Regions from separate parts of the Furfurilactobacillus sp. W61-4 genome, predicted to be linked through region 2. Evidence: predicted binding sites of a transcription regulator. Region 2 holds the regulator's gene; each other region holds the start of a gene.
What was found. The regulator Rex, encoded in region 2, represses fermentation and respiration genes when NADH is low (regulators of the CRP and FNR family bind a similar motif). The targets are predictions, from matches to a motif close to TTGTGAANTANTTCACAA.

Region 1: the regulator Rex is predicted to act here: its motif matches at 2,041-2,058, upstream of AC27FN_RS01905 (NAD(P) transhydrogenase subunit alpha).
Region 3: the regulator Rex is predicted to act here: its motif matches at 4,361-4,378, upstream of AC27FN_RS04980 (class II fumarate hydratase).

What each region holds. Positions count from the first base shown of each region.
Region 1 covers NZ_BAAJNZ010000001.1:399,644-405,729, reverse strand. The annotation lists gene AC27FN_RS01915 (putative DNA-binding protein) at 1-294, shown strand, start outside; gene ffh (signal recognition particle protein) at 326-1,789, shown strand; gene AC27FN_RS01905 (NAD(P) transhydrogenase subunit alpha) at 2,076-3,278, shown strand; gene AC27FN_RS01900 (NAD(P) transhydrogenase subunit alpha part 2) at 3,275-3,589, shown strand; gene AC27FN_RS01895 (NAD(P)(+) transhydrogenase (Re/Si-specific) subunit beta) at 3,586-5,004, shown strand; gene AC27FN_RS01890 (YxeA family protein) at 5,164-5,532, opposite strand; gene AC27FN_RS01885 (hypothetical protein) at 5,623-5,967, opposite strand.
Region 2 covers NZ_BAAJNZ010000004.1:269,453-275,538, forward strand. The annotation lists gene groL (chaperonin GroEL) at 1-541, opposite strand, end outside; gene groES (co-chaperone GroES) at 601-885, opposite strand; gene AC27FN_RS06990 (redox-sensing transcriptional repressor Rex) at 1,151-1,810, opposite strand; partial or broken gene AC27FN_RS06995 (ATP-binding cassette domain-containing protein) at 2,275-2,715, shown strand; gene AC27FN_RS07000 (ABC-F family ATP-binding cassette domain-containing protein) at 2,896-4,131, shown strand; gene tsaD (tRNA (adenosine(37)-N6)-threonylcarbamoyltransferase complex transferase subunit TsaD) at 4,272-5,318, opposite strand; gene rimI (ribosomal protein S18-alanine N-acetyltransferase) at 5,302-5,787, opposite strand; gene rimI (ribosomal protein S18-alanine N-acetyltransferase) at 5,774-6,086, opposite strand, start outside.
Region 3 covers NZ_BAAJNZ010000003.1:147,023-153,108, reverse strand. The annotation lists gene AC27FN_RS05000 (DUF2252 domain-containing protein) at 1-868, opposite strand, end outside; gene map (type I methionyl aminopeptidase) at 963-1,745, opposite strand; gene AC27FN_RS04990 (alpha/beta hydrolase) at 2,025-2,816, shown strand; gene AC27FN_RS04985 (L-lactate dehydrogenase) at 3,237-4,187, shown strand; gene AC27FN_RS04980 (class II fumarate hydratase) at 4,398-5,780, shown strand; gene AC27FN_RS04975 (hypothetical protein) at 5,804-5,935, shown strand; gene AC27FN_RS04970 (anion permease) at 5,947-6,086, shown strand, end outside.

The sequences.
Region 1 (6,086 bases), on a different contig from region 2:
GAATCACTGTTAACGGCAAAGCAAAAAGCGTATGTCGAACAGTATTATGGTGAAGATTACTCATTAGGCGAAATTGCGGAAAACTTTGCCGTTAGTCGCCAGGCCGTTTATGACAATATTAAACGCACCGAGGTTATCTTAGAAAAGTATGAACGCAAACTGCAGCTCTACGCCGACTTCTTGCGGCGCAATCAAGCTGCGGACGCGGTGGCAAATTATGTGGCGGAACAATACCCAGATGATCGTCAATTGCACCGGTTAATTGCGCAGTTAGAAACAAGTGAAAGTATTTAAACAATTCGGATCATGAACTGGAGGAATGATTATGGCCTTTGAAGGGCTGACAGAACGGTTACAAAATGCAATGAAACACTTGCGGGGCAAGGGAAAAGTCTCCGAGAGTGATTTGCGCGAAACGATGCGAGAAATTCGCCTGGCTTTGCTCGAAGCTGACGTTAACTTTGATGTGGTCAAAACGTTTGTTAAAACGGTGCGTGACCGTGCAATGGGCAGCGATGTGTTAGATGGGCTGAATCCTGCGCAACAAATCGTTAAAATCGTTGACGAAGAATTAACGAAAACGATGGGATCAGATGCCAGCGAACTGAATAAGGCACCAAAGATTCCAACTATTATCATGATGGTTGGTTTACAAGGGGCTGGTAAGACCACCACTGCCGGCAAATTAGCTTATAAATTAAAGAATGAACAACAAGCTCGGCCCCTATTCATTGCCGCTGACGTCTATCGGCCAGCTGCGATCGATCAGTTACAACAGGTGGCTGACCAAATTGATGTGCCTGTTTTTGAATTAGGGACAGATGTCGATCCGGTCGAGATCGTGCGCCAAGGGCTTGACCAAGCGGTCGCAAATAAGAACGATTACGTCATCATTGATACCGCTGGTCGGCTCCAAATTGATGAACAGTTGATGGATGAGTTAGCTAATATCAAAGCGTTAGCACATCCCAATGAAATCTTGTTAGTTGTTGATGCCATGACCGGGCAGAATGCAGTTAATACGGCAACTGGTTTTAATGATAAATTAGATATCACCGGCGTTGTCTTGACTAAGTTAGATGGGGATACTCGTGGTGGGGCTGCCTTGTCCATCCGCGCGGTCACTGGTAAGCCAATTAAATTTGTCGGTGAAGGAGAGAAGATGTCTGCTTTAGACACCTTCCATCCCGACCGAATGGCGTCGCGAATTTTAGGAATGGGCGACATGTTAACGCTGATCGAAAAGGCGCAACAGGTTTCCGATGAGAAGCAGGCAGCTGATCTTGAACAAAAGATGCGAGAAAATTCCTTTGATTTCAATGATTTTCTTGATCAGATGGATCAGATGAATAAAATGGGCGGTATGGAGAGCATCATGAAGATGATTCCCGGCTTAGCGAATAACCCAGCACTCGCCAACGCACAGATTGATCCAAAAGATTTAGCCCATATGCGCGCAACTGTTTATTCAATGACGCCACAAGAACGAGAGAACCCCGATGTGTTGAATCCTAGTCGGCGTCGGCGAATTGCAGCCGGTTCCGGACGGCCAATTCAAGAAGTCAATCGACTCATTAAACAGTTTGATCAGATGAAAAAGATGATGAAGCAAATGTCCAATGGTAACATGGGCGCTTTAGATCAACTGGTACCTGGTGGTTTAGGCGGTATGATGGGCAGTGGCTCCGGAATCTCTGGTCGCTTAGGTAAGATGGCAGTTAGTCGAATGGTTCGTCAGACGCGTAAGAATAAGAAAAAACGAATTAAAAAAAATAAACGTAGTCGCTAATGCCGCGTTCATTCATAAAGCTGATCATGACTTGGTATCTACCAAATGATGGTCAGTTTTTTTGGTTTCCGTGTTGCGAGATCGTGGTGGGGCTGCAGCCCATGGCGCAGCCTGGTGGACATTTTATTGGCAATCGTCATACAATTTTGCTTTTTGTGTAACAGAACCGAAGAGTCGTTTAAAAAGCAAGAACTTATGAACAGATTACGGCCAAACAATTGTGATTCATTAATGTAAGCGCTATGCTAGTATTGTGAAATATTTCCAAAAGATGGAGGGATGTTACATGGCGATCGTAGTTTCTGCACTTAAAGAAGCCGCTGGCGAAAATCGGGTTGCGCTAACCCCAGATGTAGTTAGTCGCTTGGTTAAGGGCAACTATGAAGTGTTAATTGAACAAGGTGCTGGTATTAATGCATTTTATCCTGATCAGGCGTATCAAGATGCCGGTGCAACACTGGTTAGTCGCGATGATGCGATTAAACGAGCAAATTTAATCGCGGTTATTAACCAACCAGATGCGACGACCAGCGGGCAGTTGACTGCTGGACAAACGTTGATTGGGTTACTAGCACCATTAACTGATCCGGATGGTATTGCGGCCTTAGCAAAGCAAAAGGTGACCGCATTAGCTTTTGAATTGTTACCACGAACGGTTTCACGGGCCCAAACCATGGACGTTTTGAGTTCTCAGTCCAGTGTGGCAGGCTACAAAGCCGCTTTATTGGCAGCAGATAAATTCTCCCGCTACTTCCCGATGATGATTACGGCGGCCGGAACAGCTAAACCGGCTAAAGTGCTCGTTTTGGGTACCGGTGTGGCTGGGTTGCAAGCTATTGGGACTGCTAAACGATTAGGTGCCGTCGTTTCCGGATATGATGTGCGTCCTGCCTCACGTGGTGAAGTTGAATCATTGGGGGCCACCTTCCTGACGACTTCAGTTTCTGGTGCCGGCGAAGGTGGTTATGCGCGTCAATTAACACCGGAAGAGACGCAACAGCAACAGGATGAATTGGCCGGATTCATTGCGGAAAACAATGTCATTATTACGACGGCGCAGGTTCCGGGACGAAAGCCACCATTGTTGGTGACGCAAAAATCTGTTGATGAAGCTAAACCAGGCACCATTTTCATTGACTTAGCAGCCAGTGATTTGGGTGGTAATGTGGCTAGTTCTAAGCCGGATGAGACAGTGACGACACCAGCTGGTGCACAAATTATTGGTGCCGGTGACATGGCCAGTCAATTGCCAGCCGCGGCGTCAGATATGTTTTCAAAAAATGTTCAAGCCGTAATTAACTATGTGACGAAAGACGATGCCTTAAGCTTTGACGTTGATGACGATGTTTTAGGTGAATTATTGGCAACCTACAATGGCGATATTATTAGTAACCGTCTAAGAGGAGTCATGAATTTACCTGAACGGTCGTCAAGTCAGCCAGAGCAAACAGCAGCAGAAACAGAGACGAAAGGAGCCGAACAGTCATGAGCCAAGAGTTATACGCGAATTTAGCCATTTTTGTGTTGAGTTTACTAGTTGGATTTGAAGTCATGAGTAAAATTCCATCCACGTTACAAACCCCGATGATGTCTGGTGCGAACGCGATTCATGGTGTCGTTGTCGTCGGTGCCTTTGTCATTGCGGCCGAAGCAAATAATTGGCTATTTTATTGTTTGGCCTTTTTTGGCGCCTTCTTTGCGGCCGTCAATGTGGCCGGTGGGTATACCGTTACCGATCGGATGTTAGGAATGTTTAATCGTCCTAAAAATTCACAACCAAAGGAGGATGATCACAAATGAACGCATTAGTGACAACGTCTTCACTGGTTTACTTAGTTTCAGCTGTTTGTTACGTCATCGGGGTTCACCTGATGCGATCGCCAAAGACCGCCCGTCGAGGGAATGGGCTGTCTGCGATTGGGATGTTTTTAGCCGTAATTATGATTATTATCACGATTATTGCTGAAGGCAAGATTACAGGGACTGGTTGGGTCGTGCTGATTGCTGGACTAGCCCTTGGAATTTGGTACGGTGTGGCGCGAGCTCGCAAAGTCCCAATGACCGATGTGCCTCAACTAGTTAGTCTATTTAATGCTGTTGGTGGGGGTGCCGCTGCCGTCATTGGGATCTTTGACTACATTGTGAAAGATGCCGGTTCCAGCCTCAATTTAGCCTTTTCCTTGCCCGTCTTTTTGGATGTGGTGATTGGGGGAATTACCTTCTCTGGTTCGTTAATTGCCACTGGCAAACTATCAGGTCACGTTTCTGGTAAGCCAATTACCTTTCCTGGGGCGCGGTTGGTCAACGCCTTAATTGTGATTGCGATTTTAATTGCGGCCTGGTTAATGATGGGCGAACCGACCAATGTTTGGTTCGTTGTCCTTGGTTTAGTGGCCAGCTTGATTTTTGGGCTGCTCATGACCATGCCAATCGGTGGGGCGGATATGCCAGTGGTTGTTTCGCTGTTAAACGCGTTTACTGGTTTGGCCGTTGCCTTTGCCGGGTTTGTTATTGACAATCAAGTGCTCATTATTGCTGGGGCATTAGTGGGTGCGGCCGGCACAATTTTAACGTTACAAATGGCTGATGCGATGAATCGTTCAGTTGCCAATATCTTGGCCGGTGGTTTCGGTACCGGTGACAGCGGTAGTAACAGCGCGGCTGCGGATGTACCGGTAAATGTTAAAGAAACCAGTGCCGATGATATTGGTTTACAATTGGCTTATGCTCAAAATGTCATGATCGTACCGGGTTATGGCTTAGCTGCCGCACAGGCTCAACATGAAGTTGCTGAACTAGCCAAGCTATTGACAGATAACGGGATTAACGTGAACTATGCGATTCACCCAGTGGCTGGGCGGATGCCAGGTCACATGAACGTGTTATTAGCTGATGTCAACGTGCCCTATGACCAGATGAAGCAGATGGAAGAAGCAAATTCGATGTTTGAAAATACGGATGTTTCTTTAGTCATTGGTGCTAATGATGTCACCAATCCATTGGCTAGAGAGTCAGGCAATGCCATTTCTGGGATGCCAATTTTAGATGTTGATAAATCGAAGTCTGTGGTCGTGATTAAACGGTCCATGAGTACCGGCTATGCTGGTGTGCAAAATCCATTGTTCTCATTAGACAACACGCAAATGTTCTTCTCAGATGCGAAGAAAGGGTTGCAAGACATTATTGCCTCAACCAAGGAGTACATTAACCAGTGATGAAAAAGGTTTGTGTGCCACGCAGATTTTAACAAGTATTTGATTTTTTGCTTGATCACCGGGTTAATCATCATTTCAATGCGGCACGAAAAAAGTCATCCAAATTGGATGGCTTTTTTTAAATCTCAAAATTGACAAGGTGGCTAAAGTTAACTAGAACTATTGATACTGATCGATTTTGGTTAGTGCTTTGTTAGGGATTTGCGAGCGTTTAACAACATTATAAGATTTAACGCCCTTTTTCTTTGAGTAAATGACCTTCAGGTAAGCCCCTTTCTTTAAGGGCGTGTTGTCTGACTTGACACTATGAAATTGAAGGCGTTGAGACGCACCCTGATTGTCGAAACCGGTTTGGTCATATTTATAAAACACGGATTGTGCGCCCTGACTAGCCGAGCCAGATTGACTGATGGGGGCGTTAACTTTGATATAATACGCGTGACCACCATAAGTGATCTGATTGTCAATCCCAACGCCAACAGCGACTAAGACGACTAATGTGATGAGGATCCATTTGAATCGTTTCATGTGCAGCCTTCCTTCCAAAAATTGGTAGTGTAAGCGTAACAACACAAAAGGGTCCGATGGCTAAAGAAAAGGTTAAGATCTCAACACTGATCACTTGAGACTGTCGATTAAGTTAATCAATTGGGCTGTTTGTGCGTCATTTAAGGGTTGATGTTGTAATAAAGTATCGATTTGCATGCCTGTTTCAACAATATCTTGTTCTTTCGGATTGGAACTGATGAAAAAGGCGGTCATGACGAAGCGTTGTAATTGTTTTTGGGCCATTTCATCGTGATGCAGGGCACCTTGAGCTAAGGTTGCAATGGTCTTGCGGAATTTCGCCTGCCGACGCTTAGACGCGCGAAAATTGTTTATGTAAGGTAAAAATAGGGCAACGCAGACCGCTAACAGTTCAGCGACGGCCGCGACCCATTCTGATAGTGGACCGATTTCCATTGAACCTCTCCTTAATGAAGAATGATGTAGTCAGCTGAAGCTACTTTCTTAATACGTTGATCATAGCATAAAGTAGTTCAATCGGAGAACGGATCAGGCAATGGTCGGGAAAATTTCGG
Region 2 (6,086 bases):
TCCCCTTAGACTCTTCAATGGTGATAACACCATCATTGCCAACCTTTTCCATTGCGTCAGCAATTAATTCACCAACTTCTGGATCCGCAGCGGAAATCGAAGCAATCTGAGCAATATCTGACTTAGTCTTAACGTCGTGGCTCATCTTGTGTAAAGCATCAACGGCTGCATTGGTTGCTTTTTCAATCCCAGTCCGAATACCAACAGGGTTGGCGCCGGCGGTCACATTCTTCATACCCTCGTTAACAATGGATTGTGTGAGCACCGTCGCGGTGGTCGTCCCATCACCGGCGATGTCATTGGTCTTAGAAGCAACTTCAGCAACCAATTTCGCACCCATGTTTTCAAAATGGTCAGCCAATTCAACCGCTTTCGCAATTGTTACACCATCATTGGTGATGGTTGGTGAACCATAACTTTGTTCAAGCACCACGTTACGACCCTTTGGCCCAAGTGTGGTCTTAACCGTGTTCGCTAATTTATCAACCCCTGCAAGCATTGAACTGCGGGCATCTTCAGAAAACTTTAGATCTTTAGCCATGTGAATTTCCACCTCAACTATTTTTTATTTCGTCTTTACTTACGCAATTTAGGTCGAAATTATTCAACGATTGCGACAATATCTTTTTCATGGAGAACTAGGTAGTCTGCACCGTCATAAGTCACTTGAGTGCCGGCATACTTGTCAAACATCACTGTGTCGCCTTCCTTAACGGATGGTGCAACTGTGTCACCGCTGTCCAACACTCGGCCAGCACCGACAGAGATAACTTTTCCAGTCGTTGGTTTTTCTTGCGCATTACTTGCTAAGACAATACCGCCAACGGTTTGTTCTTCTTCTTCAGAAGCTTGTAAAATAACGCGATCTCCTAATGGTTTTAACACGTTAATCCCTCCAATAATTTTCGTTGAAATAAACGCTTTTAGCACTCTTGATGTCTAAGTGCTAACAACAAGGTCTATAATAACCATCCCTGATTCTGAATGCAAGACTTTTGGTCAAAGTTAGTCAAAAAAATTAGCAGCTCATCGTCCACACTGCTAATTGATGATTGATCGCTACTGGTAAACCCAATAATTAAGTCGAAAAAAACGTCTGTCGCTCTGCACACAGCGAGCAACCGACGTTCATCATTTTATATTTAACTAACTATTCTGGTTCACTTTCAGTTGGCACAATCTCTGCATAATGATCAATGAAATAGATGAGTGTCTGTAATTCATTAGTCAAATCAACGTTTTGAACCCGGACCGAATCAGGTACCGACAAGCGACGTGGTGTAAAGTTCAAAATTCCTTTGATACCGGCTTTTACCAATTGTTCGGTCACATCCTGCGCAGTACGTTCTGGAACCGTTACAATCGCAATCGAGATTTGTTGATCCTGCAATTGACGACCCATTTCTGATAATGGATAAATTGGCACACCACTTTGAACTGTGTTCACGATATTGTCATTAACATCAAAAGCTGCACTGATACGAACATTGCTATTTTGATGGAAATTAAAATTCAATAACGCATGGCCCAAGTTCCCCACCCCAACTAACGCAACATTGGTTAATTGGTCTTGATTCAGGATTTTTTTAAAGAACTCGATGAGCTTGGCAACATCATAACCGTAGCCTCTTTTACCGAGGGCACCAAAGTATGAAAAGTCGCGACGAATAGTAGCTGAGTCGACTTTAACAGCTTCCGATAACTGAGTTGAAGAAACGCGGGTCTTATCCGCGTCCAATAAAATGTTTAAATAGCGGTAATAGATCGGCAGCCGTTTTGCTGTCGCACGTGGGATTCGTTGTTCGGCCACGGCGGTTCACTCCTTTTTGTTCAATTAGTATCGTTTGTGAAACTAATGTGTAGACCAATTATAGCATAGGGCCACTTATTGTGAAGTAGAATTCATTCTTTTATCCGTTTTTTTCACAAAGTTTCTTATCAAATGCCCTGAGGAAACCCTAGTATACCCTGAGGCAACAGCATTAAAATTGATTATCCTTTTTCTAAAACTTTATGTCGCTGATATTAATTAAAATCACGAACTTTGATCACCATCGTTATTAATTTTTTACCAGCCCTTTGTTTCACAAGCTAAATCAGTGCACCCCTTGGTAATCCATGCCGCTTCCTTGCTCAACATGCTAGAATGGTAGTTATGAAATCGTTTGATAAATAAAGGAGTTTTCGACCATGTATGTTCTCCAGGTACAAGCAGTCGCGCGTCGTTTCGGCGCCGAGACCTTATTTGAAAATGTCTCCATGACGGTTGAAGATCACGCACGCGTTGGCTTAGTTGGTCGCAATGGTGCTGGCAAATCAACCTTGTTAAAAATGATTGCGGGCTTAAATGAACCGGACGCCGGCACCATCGCCACTGGTAAAGCAGTTACCATCGGATACCTGCCCCAAGACGCCGGGTTAACTTCAAATAATACGGTCTGGAACGAGATGCTCACTGTCTTTAATTTGCAACGACAACAAGAGCAGCGATTGCGCGAATTAGAGACACTAATTGCGGACCCCTCAGCAGACCATCAAAGTCCAGCTTATCAGCGCTTTTTAAACGAATACGATCAACTACAGCAAGATTTCAGCGACCACAATGGCTATGGCTATCAAGCGCTGATCCGTGGTGTTCTACATGCCTTTCACTTTGATGAAGACACGTATGATCGCAACGTCATGCAATTTTCTGGTGGTCAAAAAACCCAGCTAGCCTTAGCAAAGTACTTATTGCAGCAACCAGACTTGCTGATTCTAGATGAACCAACTAACCATTTAGACATTCAAACGCTGTCTTGGCTGGAAGATTATCTTAAGAGTTACCCTGGAGCTGTCCTTGTTGTCTCTCATGATCGGTACTTTTTGGATCATGTGGTGACAAATATTTATGACATGAACCAAGGTACGCTCACTCATTATAAAGGAAATTACTCCGCTTATTTACAACAAAAGGCAGCGCGCATCAAAACACAGCAACGGGCATTTGACAAACAGCAAGCCCAAATTAGTGCGTTGGAAGACTTCGTCAATAAAAACATCGTGCGCGCTTCCACAACAAAACGAGCGCAGGCCCGTCGCAAACAATTAGCCAAAATGGATCGTTTAGAAGCGCCCAAAGATGATGATCGTTCGATTCGCATTCGATTCCAGCCTGAGCATGACAGTGGCAAAGAAGTCTTGAAAGTTGCTGACTTGCAAATTGGCTATGCTCCGGGGGCACCTTTAGCAAGCCATATTGATCTTAATGTTATTAAACAGCACGCGGTCGGTATTGTCGGCCCAAACGGGGTCGGCAAATCGACGCTTTTAAAAACCATTTTATCGCAACGCCCAGCTTTAGCGGGCACGGTTAAAATTGGGGCCAATGTCACTGTTGGCTATTATGATCAGGAACAAGCGGTTCTCCACGATGAAAAGACCGTTTTAAATGAAATTTGGGATGAACATCCCACCATGGCAGAGCGCGAAATTCGGACGCTGCTAGGCAGTTTTCTGTTCACTGGTGATGACGTCGCTAAACCCGTTAGCGCATTGAGTGGCGGCGAACGCGCTCGTTTATCCTTAACCAAGCTGTCGCTTGACCACGACAATTTCCTAATTTTAGATGAGCCGACCAATCACTTAGATATTGATTCACGAGAAGTACTTGAAGAAGCGCTTAACGATTTTATGGGGACTGTCTTGTTCGTCTCGCATGATCGTTACTTTATTAATCAAGTCGCAACTGAAGTCGTTGAACTATCTGCTAATGGTACCCGCTGGTTTGAGGGCGATTATGATGACTATCAAACTGCCTTGAGTCAGCAAACGCCCAGTGAGCCTAATCAACAGGCCACGACTAACGCCGCTAGCACAGCCTACCAAGCTAGCAAGGCCGACCTACGTGATCAGCGCAAGCATCAGCGCTTAGTCGACGCATTGGAAGAGCAGATTGACCAGCTAGATGTCAAAATCCATCAAGTCACGACCACCATGCAAGCGCCTGAAAACGCTGCTGATATCGGCAAATTGACCGATTTACAGCATGAACTAGATACTCTTAATAAAGAAAATGACACAATCGAACAACAGTGGACAGCGGCCAGTGAGGCGTTGGAGCAATTCAACCAGAGCCATCATTTAGATTAAAAGTCCGGTCACTAGTGAGCTGGTGATTCGCCAACTTTACTAGCTGCACAGTTTTTAAACTCAAATAATCTGATCAAAAAAGGGATGAAATCTCGGAACGAGTCCGCGATTTCATCCTTTTTTGCCGAGAGCGGCGACGATTATGCTTCCACACCAGCCGCCCAAGTGAATTCTAGACTTGGATCGGCGTTCAAGGTCATGTCTGCGCGAACGCCTTGTGTCAACGCCACATGCGCCGCAGCGCCAATCATAGCAGCGTTATCGCCACACAGAGCCAATGGAGCTGCCACTAATCGGGTGTCGGGCACCACTTTAGGCAATTGCTCACTCAACGCTTCGCGAAGGCCGTGATTAGCAGCCACCCCGCCGGCTAAAACTAATTGGCGCACAGGATAACGTTGTACAGCCGCAAGCACCTTGCCTACCAACACATCCACCACGCTGGCCTGAAAACTTGCCGCTAAGTCTTCTCGATTGAGCGTTTCGCCGCGTTGATCTGCATTGTGAACTGTGTTAATAAACGCACTTTTAAGACCGCTAAAGCTAAAATCATAGTTAGCTTCATGAATCATCGCTCGGGGAAATTTAAATGTATCTTGACCTAAATGAGCCAGACGATCCAACTCTTTACCAGCCGGATACTCAATCCCAAGCACGCGACCAACTTTGTCGTAAGCTTCACCAGCTGCGTCATCTCTAGTATCCCCAATGATTTCAAATTCATTGGCCGCTTTCATAAACACAATTTGGGTATGACCGCCGGAAACAAGTAAGGCTAATAAAGGAAACACCAATGGTTCCACATAGCGAGCCGCATAAATATGCCCAGCCATATGATTAACTGGAATCAACGGTAATTCATGAGCGAAAGCAAAGGTTTTCGCAGCAGTCACCCCAATTAGCAGTGACCCCACTAGTCCCGGGCCGTAAGTGACGGCAACCGCCGTCAGCTCAGCTGGTGTAACTTGTGCTTCAGTAAGTGCTTTTTGAATGCCGATCGTGATTTCCTCAATGTGGTGGCGACTAGCCACCTCAGGAACAACGCCACCAAAACGTTGGTGACTCTTAATTTGGGTGGCCACAAAATTGCTTAAAATCCGGTTGCCATTCTCGACAACCGCCACGCTAGTTTCGTCACAACTAGTTTCAAAAGCCAAAATTAATTCACGTTCATTTGTCTCCGACATGATGATCCTTTCGTATAAGTTGCATGATCTGGGCATCTTCAACCGGTCGGTTATAGTAGCGCTTTCGCGTGGCAATTTTAGCGAAGCCCAAACTTTGATACAAGCCAATTGCCGCGCGATTGTGCGTACGCACCTCTAGGGTAACAATCGTATTTTCAGGTAGCGTCGCCAACCACTGCAAAATGAGTTGCCGACCAATTCCATGACCTTGCCAATCCCGAACTACGCCAACATTAGTCAGCTCAGCTTCGTCAATCACAAGCCCGCCGCTGAGAAATCCCACCGGCTGATTGGCTACTTGGGCGAGCCAATATTGACTCGTCGGCGCCACAAGATTTTCGGCAATCACGGCCAGTGGCCATGGTGCCCCCGTTGCATAGGCCGCCTGAGCGAGCTCAAAAATTATTTTTGCACCAGCTAATGGATCAGTTGGTTTAAATACAGTCAATTGTGCCCTAGCTTTGGTCATGATTCTCAACCGATGGACTCAGCGATAATCGCATGTCTAAGGCATCCTCATGGTCGCCAAAGTAATAACCGCGTTTAATTCCGGTCTGTTTAAAACCTAATTTTTGATAAAGCTGTTGGGCACGCAAATTACTCTTACGAACTTCAAGGGTCACTTGTCGCATCCCCATATGGCGCGCTTTACGAACTAGAGTACGCATTAAAAATTCGCCCAGACCATTGCCTTGCCAATCAGGTAAGACCGCAATATTAGTAATATGTGCATCTTGCCGCTGTAAATCAAAAGAGCAACCCGCAAAA
Region 3 (6,086 bases), on a different contig from region 2:
CGCCGACACAGTGACGGGCGACGTCAGTTAGCGCATATTGTGACAGTAATAATGCCACGTCGGATCGTACCGTGGTTCGATAGGCCGCCAAATAATCGTTGATATGGCGAGTGACGTCATCATCGGTATGACGAGTAATCTTGGCATTGTCGATAAAGCGTCGACCATGGGCGGTTAGTGAAGTGAACTTGTTAACGACTTGTTCAGAGTTACGCTTCTGGGCTTTATCAATAAACGTTTGTATGAGTGGACGAGCTGGGCTGCTGGTCGGAGCCGCCGATAAAATGCTCTCCACATCATTTGCCGGATAGAATCGAGCCAATGTTGATCGTTGGCAACTAAAGTGAATCCCTTTTCGATAACTTTTAGCGACATGACGAACCGCTTTGTGGATCTTTTTGGCAGAAAAATCATTTTCTTGACCAGCTAAAATGACACTGACAAGTAGCCGTTTGACATCGCGTTCCCACGAGTTCACGCCAGCTTCGTCAAAATCGTTAAGGTCGAATACTAAGCGGCGTTCCGGCGAGGCAAAAAAGCCAAAGTTGCCTAGATGGGCATCGCCAGAGATAACCACGGGGATGTGGGTACTGGCTTGGTGATTTAGGTCATAGGCCATCAGTTCAGCAGTGCCCCGAAAAAAAGTAAACGATGAGACACCCATCCGCCGGTAGCGTTCCGGCAATAATTCGGGGACTAGCATGTCAGCGATGCGTGACATGAGCAGGGTGGGGTCTCGTTGTTGCGGGATAAAACGACCTAACTGGGCAAAAGGGACTTGTTGACGCAATTGCTGCCCTTGTTGGCATAAATTTTGTTGAGATTGCGTAACTTGAATGTTGGTCAGATTGAGTCCAGTATTTGACATGACCCAGCACCCCTTAAATTAGTTAGTGTAAACGCCTTGGTTCCATCAATTCGTGAACCAAGGCGTTTGTGTGCATTGCGTAAAATGACAAATTTTATAAGTATTTAGCGTCAAATTCAGGATCTTGACTGGTTAAAATCTTGGGACCATCTTTAGTGACAACGAGCGTGTGTTCATATTGACAACTCAAACTGCCATCCAACGTGCGAACGGTCCAACCATCATCGGCAACTGGTGCACATCGCCAATCTCCAATGTTGACCATTGGTTCAATGGTAATCGTCATACCTTCACGTAACCGGAGGCCCTTACCCGGTTCACCATAAGCAGGCACCATTGGGTCTTCATGCATCGTGGGTTGAATTCCATGGCCGACGTACTCGCGGACATCTCCGTAGCCCATTTCATCTTCGACATAATGCTGAATTGCCCAACCAATATCACCGATTCGGTTGCCAACCACAGCTTGATCAATGCCGAGATAGAGTCCCTTCTTAGTAACATCCATCAGTTTTTTGACTTCATCACTGACGTCACCAACGGCAAATGCCCAGCAAGAATCAGACATGTAGCCGTCGACGCTAATAACCGTATCGACTTTAACTAAATCGCCATTTTTTAGGAGTAACGCTTTTCTTGGGAACGCGTGACAAACTTCTTCGTTCACACTGACACAGGTTGCGTAGTCGTAGCCCTCGAAGCCCTTTTCCTCTGGTTTTGCGTGATGGTCGTCTAAATAACGGAGCGCATAGCGTTCAATTTCCCAACTAGAAATGCCTGGTTTGATGATATCGCGTAAACCAATATGCATGCCGGCTAAAATGGCGCCAGCTTTGCGCATCCCTTCAATTTCACGGGGTGATTTTAAAGTAATCATGACTAATTTTCTTCTCTTTTCTACAAGACTTAGTTACTCACTCGTCTAGTATACCCATTTACGCTAAAAAATGCAGGGGAGAGGAAGCTTGTGCCTGACTCAGGTCGTAATCGCATTTTCTGCCTAAGGGTATTAGTGTGATGAAAAAAAGTGCTTCGCGCAAAGATAACCCGATACTTCCTTGAGTAAAGTTGTTACCCTTCGTGGCTCATCTGGTGGTAGGCTAAGCCTAGATTAGGATCACGATGATGAAATGATCAGAAAGCATGGGTGAGATAAATGGCAAAAATTTCTCAAACAACAGATGTTGTCTATGATACGGCTTTAGATTTGAAATTAGATGTTTATTATCCAGAAGATCAGTCGTTGCTTGGTGGCATTATTGATATTCACGGTGGTGGCTGGTTCCGCGGTGACAAGGCAAAAGATGCCGATTGGGCGACACGATTAGCGAATGAGGGCTTCCTGGTGGTTGTGCCCAACTATCGAATCACGCCAGCTGGCTATTACCCAGATCCTTTGACAGATATGGACCACGTTTACGATTGGCTGCAACACAGTGACTATGACTTCGATAAAAGTAAAATTGCTGCGGTTGGTTCTTCAGCTGGTGGCAATATGACGGTTGAGATGGGCATTAAATTTGGGATTCCGATCGTCTCACTTTCTGGAATTATCGACATTGAGGATTGGTTACAACATCATGAAGCCGTCGTTGCTAAACCGGATACGTCGCAAGATTTTAATGCGGCGAGTGCTCAAATTGATCAAACTGGTGCGAATGACTCCTTCTATAAATGGTTCGTAACAAATTACTTCAACGGGCGAACGGATCAATTTAAGGATGCGACGCCATATTTACATGTGACGGATCAAACTGGGCCAATGTATTTAGCTAACTCACTCAATGAATTTGTGCCAACTTCCGGTGTAATTAGTTTGGCAGAAACGTTGAACGCGCATCAAATTCCCTCTACAAGTCGGTTCTTGACTGGCTCACGGCACGCCAAAGGTTATTTAGATGACGTGTACGATGAAACAGTGGCCTTTTTAAAGCGGAACTTAGCCTAAGTATTGGGCTGTGTATTACTTAACATCCAAGAGAGCGAGACATAAGTCAGTAAGTGCCGAGATAACGACGACCTGCGAATGATGATGGATTATTCATCGTTGGCAGGTCGTTTTTGGTGGCGTCACTTGACTTATGTTCCGGATGTTAACTATCTGGAAACAAAATTTAGATGCTAGTTTTGTCACGAACTCCCTTTGGTGGCCTTGACCGTTTGAAAAAATATTCACATAGATTATTTTAATGGGAACTGCGTTGTTTGACTATAATCTGATGTAACGGTTACGGTTATACCATCAGAGTTGTAATGTTAGCGCTGCCAACATTTCCACTGAGGTTCATTGCGCATCCGTGAATTCTACGATTTATCTTTGTGCATAAATTCATTTAACCACAGCTATGGAATGGAAAGGAAGTTTACTTTGGCAAATCAAACCAAACATCAAAAAGTTGTTTTGATCGGCGATGGGGCGGTTGGGTCCTCATATGCCTTTGCAATGTTGCAACAGCAGATTGCTGACGAGCTGGTCATTGTTGATATTCAAACTGATCATGTTAATGGGGATGCCTTAGATTTAGAGGATGTTCAACCGCTAACTGGGCCACTGAATGTGCATCCGGGTTCCTATCAAGATGCGGCTGATGCTGATTTAGTGGTTATTACAGCCGGCGTACCGCGTAAGCCGGGCGAAACGCGCTTGGATTTGGTTAATAAGAATCTAAGTATTTTGAAAACGATTGTCGGCCCGGTCGTCGAGAGTGGGTTTGCTGGTATTTTCATCGTCGCTGCTAATCCAGTCGATATTTTAACGATGGCGACCCAGAAATTATCAGGTTTTCCACGAGAACGGGTGATTGGTTCAGGAACTTCATTAGACTCTAGTCGATGGCAAGTGGCATTGGCGAACCGTTTATCTGTCGATTTGCGTACGGTGGATGCCTATATCTTAGGTGAACATGGTGATGGTCAATTTGCAGCCTACCAAGCAGCGACGATTGCTGGACAACCTTTACTGACAGTGGCTGCTAAACAGGGCGTTAGTCAAGCACAATTGTCGGATTTAGAGACTGCCACTCGCAAGAAAGGCGGATCAATCATTGGTCTAAAAGGCGCCACTTTTTATGGTGTGGCGACAAGTCTGATGCGGTTGAGTCGCGCGGTGCTACATAACGAAAACATCGTCCTGCCGATTGGCGCGCCGGTCGATGGTCAATATGGCCTCCATGACTTATACATTGGCACACCAGCTGTAATTAATGCGCAAGGGGTCGCCCAAGTCTTAGAAGTCCCGTTGTCTGCGGAGGAGCAAGCCAAAATGGTTGCATCAGCCAAGTCGTTACAGGCCATTGCGGCTGACGCCTTGTCCGACTAAAAAACTTAGCGACAGATAGATAAGTCTGGTTCGAACAGTGATGATATTAATGTTTTTAATCAGTCCTGCAGTGTTTGACTATCGGATTAAACGCGCGCTATCTTAAGCATAACAAAAATATCGTGATCTATTGAACAATCAAGAAACGATCAAACCTGTTTTTTTATATGCAATTGTTAATAAACACACAATAAAATGGAGGTACTACTAATGTCAGATGTTCGTGTAGAAGAAGATACGATTGGACCAGTTGAAATTCCTAGTGATGCGCTGTGGGGACCACAGACAGAACGAAGCCGGAATAACTTTCCAACCGGGCAGTTTATGCCGATTGCCATTATTCGTGCGTTACTGCAAATCAAAAAAGCCGCTGCGGAAGCGAACTTAGAACTGGACCAAATTGAGGCCGCAAAGGGTCAATTGATTGTGCGTGCGATTGATACGTTATTGGCGCTCGATGACGAAGAACTGCGGAAGGACTTTCCATTGCGAGTGTACCAGACTGGTTCTGGCACGCAAACGAACATGAACACTAATGAAGTCGTCGCTCATCAAGCGGCAAAGTTAGATCCCACAATTGAAATTTTACCTAATGATGATGTCAACAAGGGGCAAAGCTCCAATGATATTTTTCCCACAGCGATGAACATTACGGCAAGTGTGGCGATTGCCAATTTAGAGGAAGCAGCCCAACATCTGATCGATGAACTCAAGGTAAAACAGGATCAGTATTGGCGAACAGTTAAGATTGGTCGCACCCATTTGCAAGACGCGACACCCTTGACGTTTGGTCAAGAAATCAGTGGTTGGGTCAGTGCATTGGAACATGACCGTGATTATTTGAAGTCTTTGGACCATACGTTATTGGAACTGGCGATGGGTGGAACGGCTGTCGGTACCGGCTTAAACGCCGCGCCAGGGTTTGCCGATGATATTGCTAATCGAATGAAGCACGTTTACGGACAATCCTTCACGGCGGATACTAATAAATTCTATGGTTTGGCGCATCACTCCAATTTGGATGTGGTTCATGGTGCCATGAAGACACTAGCGGCCGATTTAATGAAGATTGCCAATGATGTCCGCTTCTTGGCTAGTGGTCCGCGGGCGGCTTATGCAGAATTAAATATTCCGGCCAATGAACCAGGTTCTTCAATCATGCCAGGTAAAGTTAACCCAACGCAAGCCGAGGCGATTACGATGGCGGCCGTGCGGGTGATGGGCAATGATGTGGTGGTGACGATGGCCTCCTCACAAGGAAACTTCGAAATGAACGTTTACAAACCGGTGCTCATCGACGCCTTTCTTGAATCGGCAGAACTGTTGCGGGGCACGATGATTGGCTTTGCAGACAAGATGATTCATGGATTGACCGTCAATGAAACACGAATGCAAGAACTTGTCGACAATTCCCTGATGACGGTGACAGCTTTATCGCCACATATCGGCTATCATGACAGCGCAAAAATCGCCCAAGAGGCTGATCAGGCTGGGACCACTTTGCGCGAGGCGGCCTTGAAGTCCGGGAAAGTTTCCGCGGCGCAATTTGATGAATGGGTCGATCCACTGAAGATGACGAACATCGATCGATAATCAGTCCAAACGGAGGCGTGAGCATGGCATTTCTATTCTTAAGTGGTCTAGGTCTGGCATCTTTGCTAGTTGGGGTGATGTTAGCGACCTTATCAAGTGAAACAGTGCGCTATCGTGATGTGACAGCGTTCACTGCGCCGACGGATGAAAAATAAGGGGAATAATTATGGGTTTAGAAAAGGTAAATTATAAAAAATTTCTTTGGCCGATTATTATTGGCTTAGTTATTTGGTTCATTGCACCCGTTCGTCCAGCGGGAATCTCACTGGCTGCCTGGCATGTATTAGCTATTTTTGTCGCGACAAT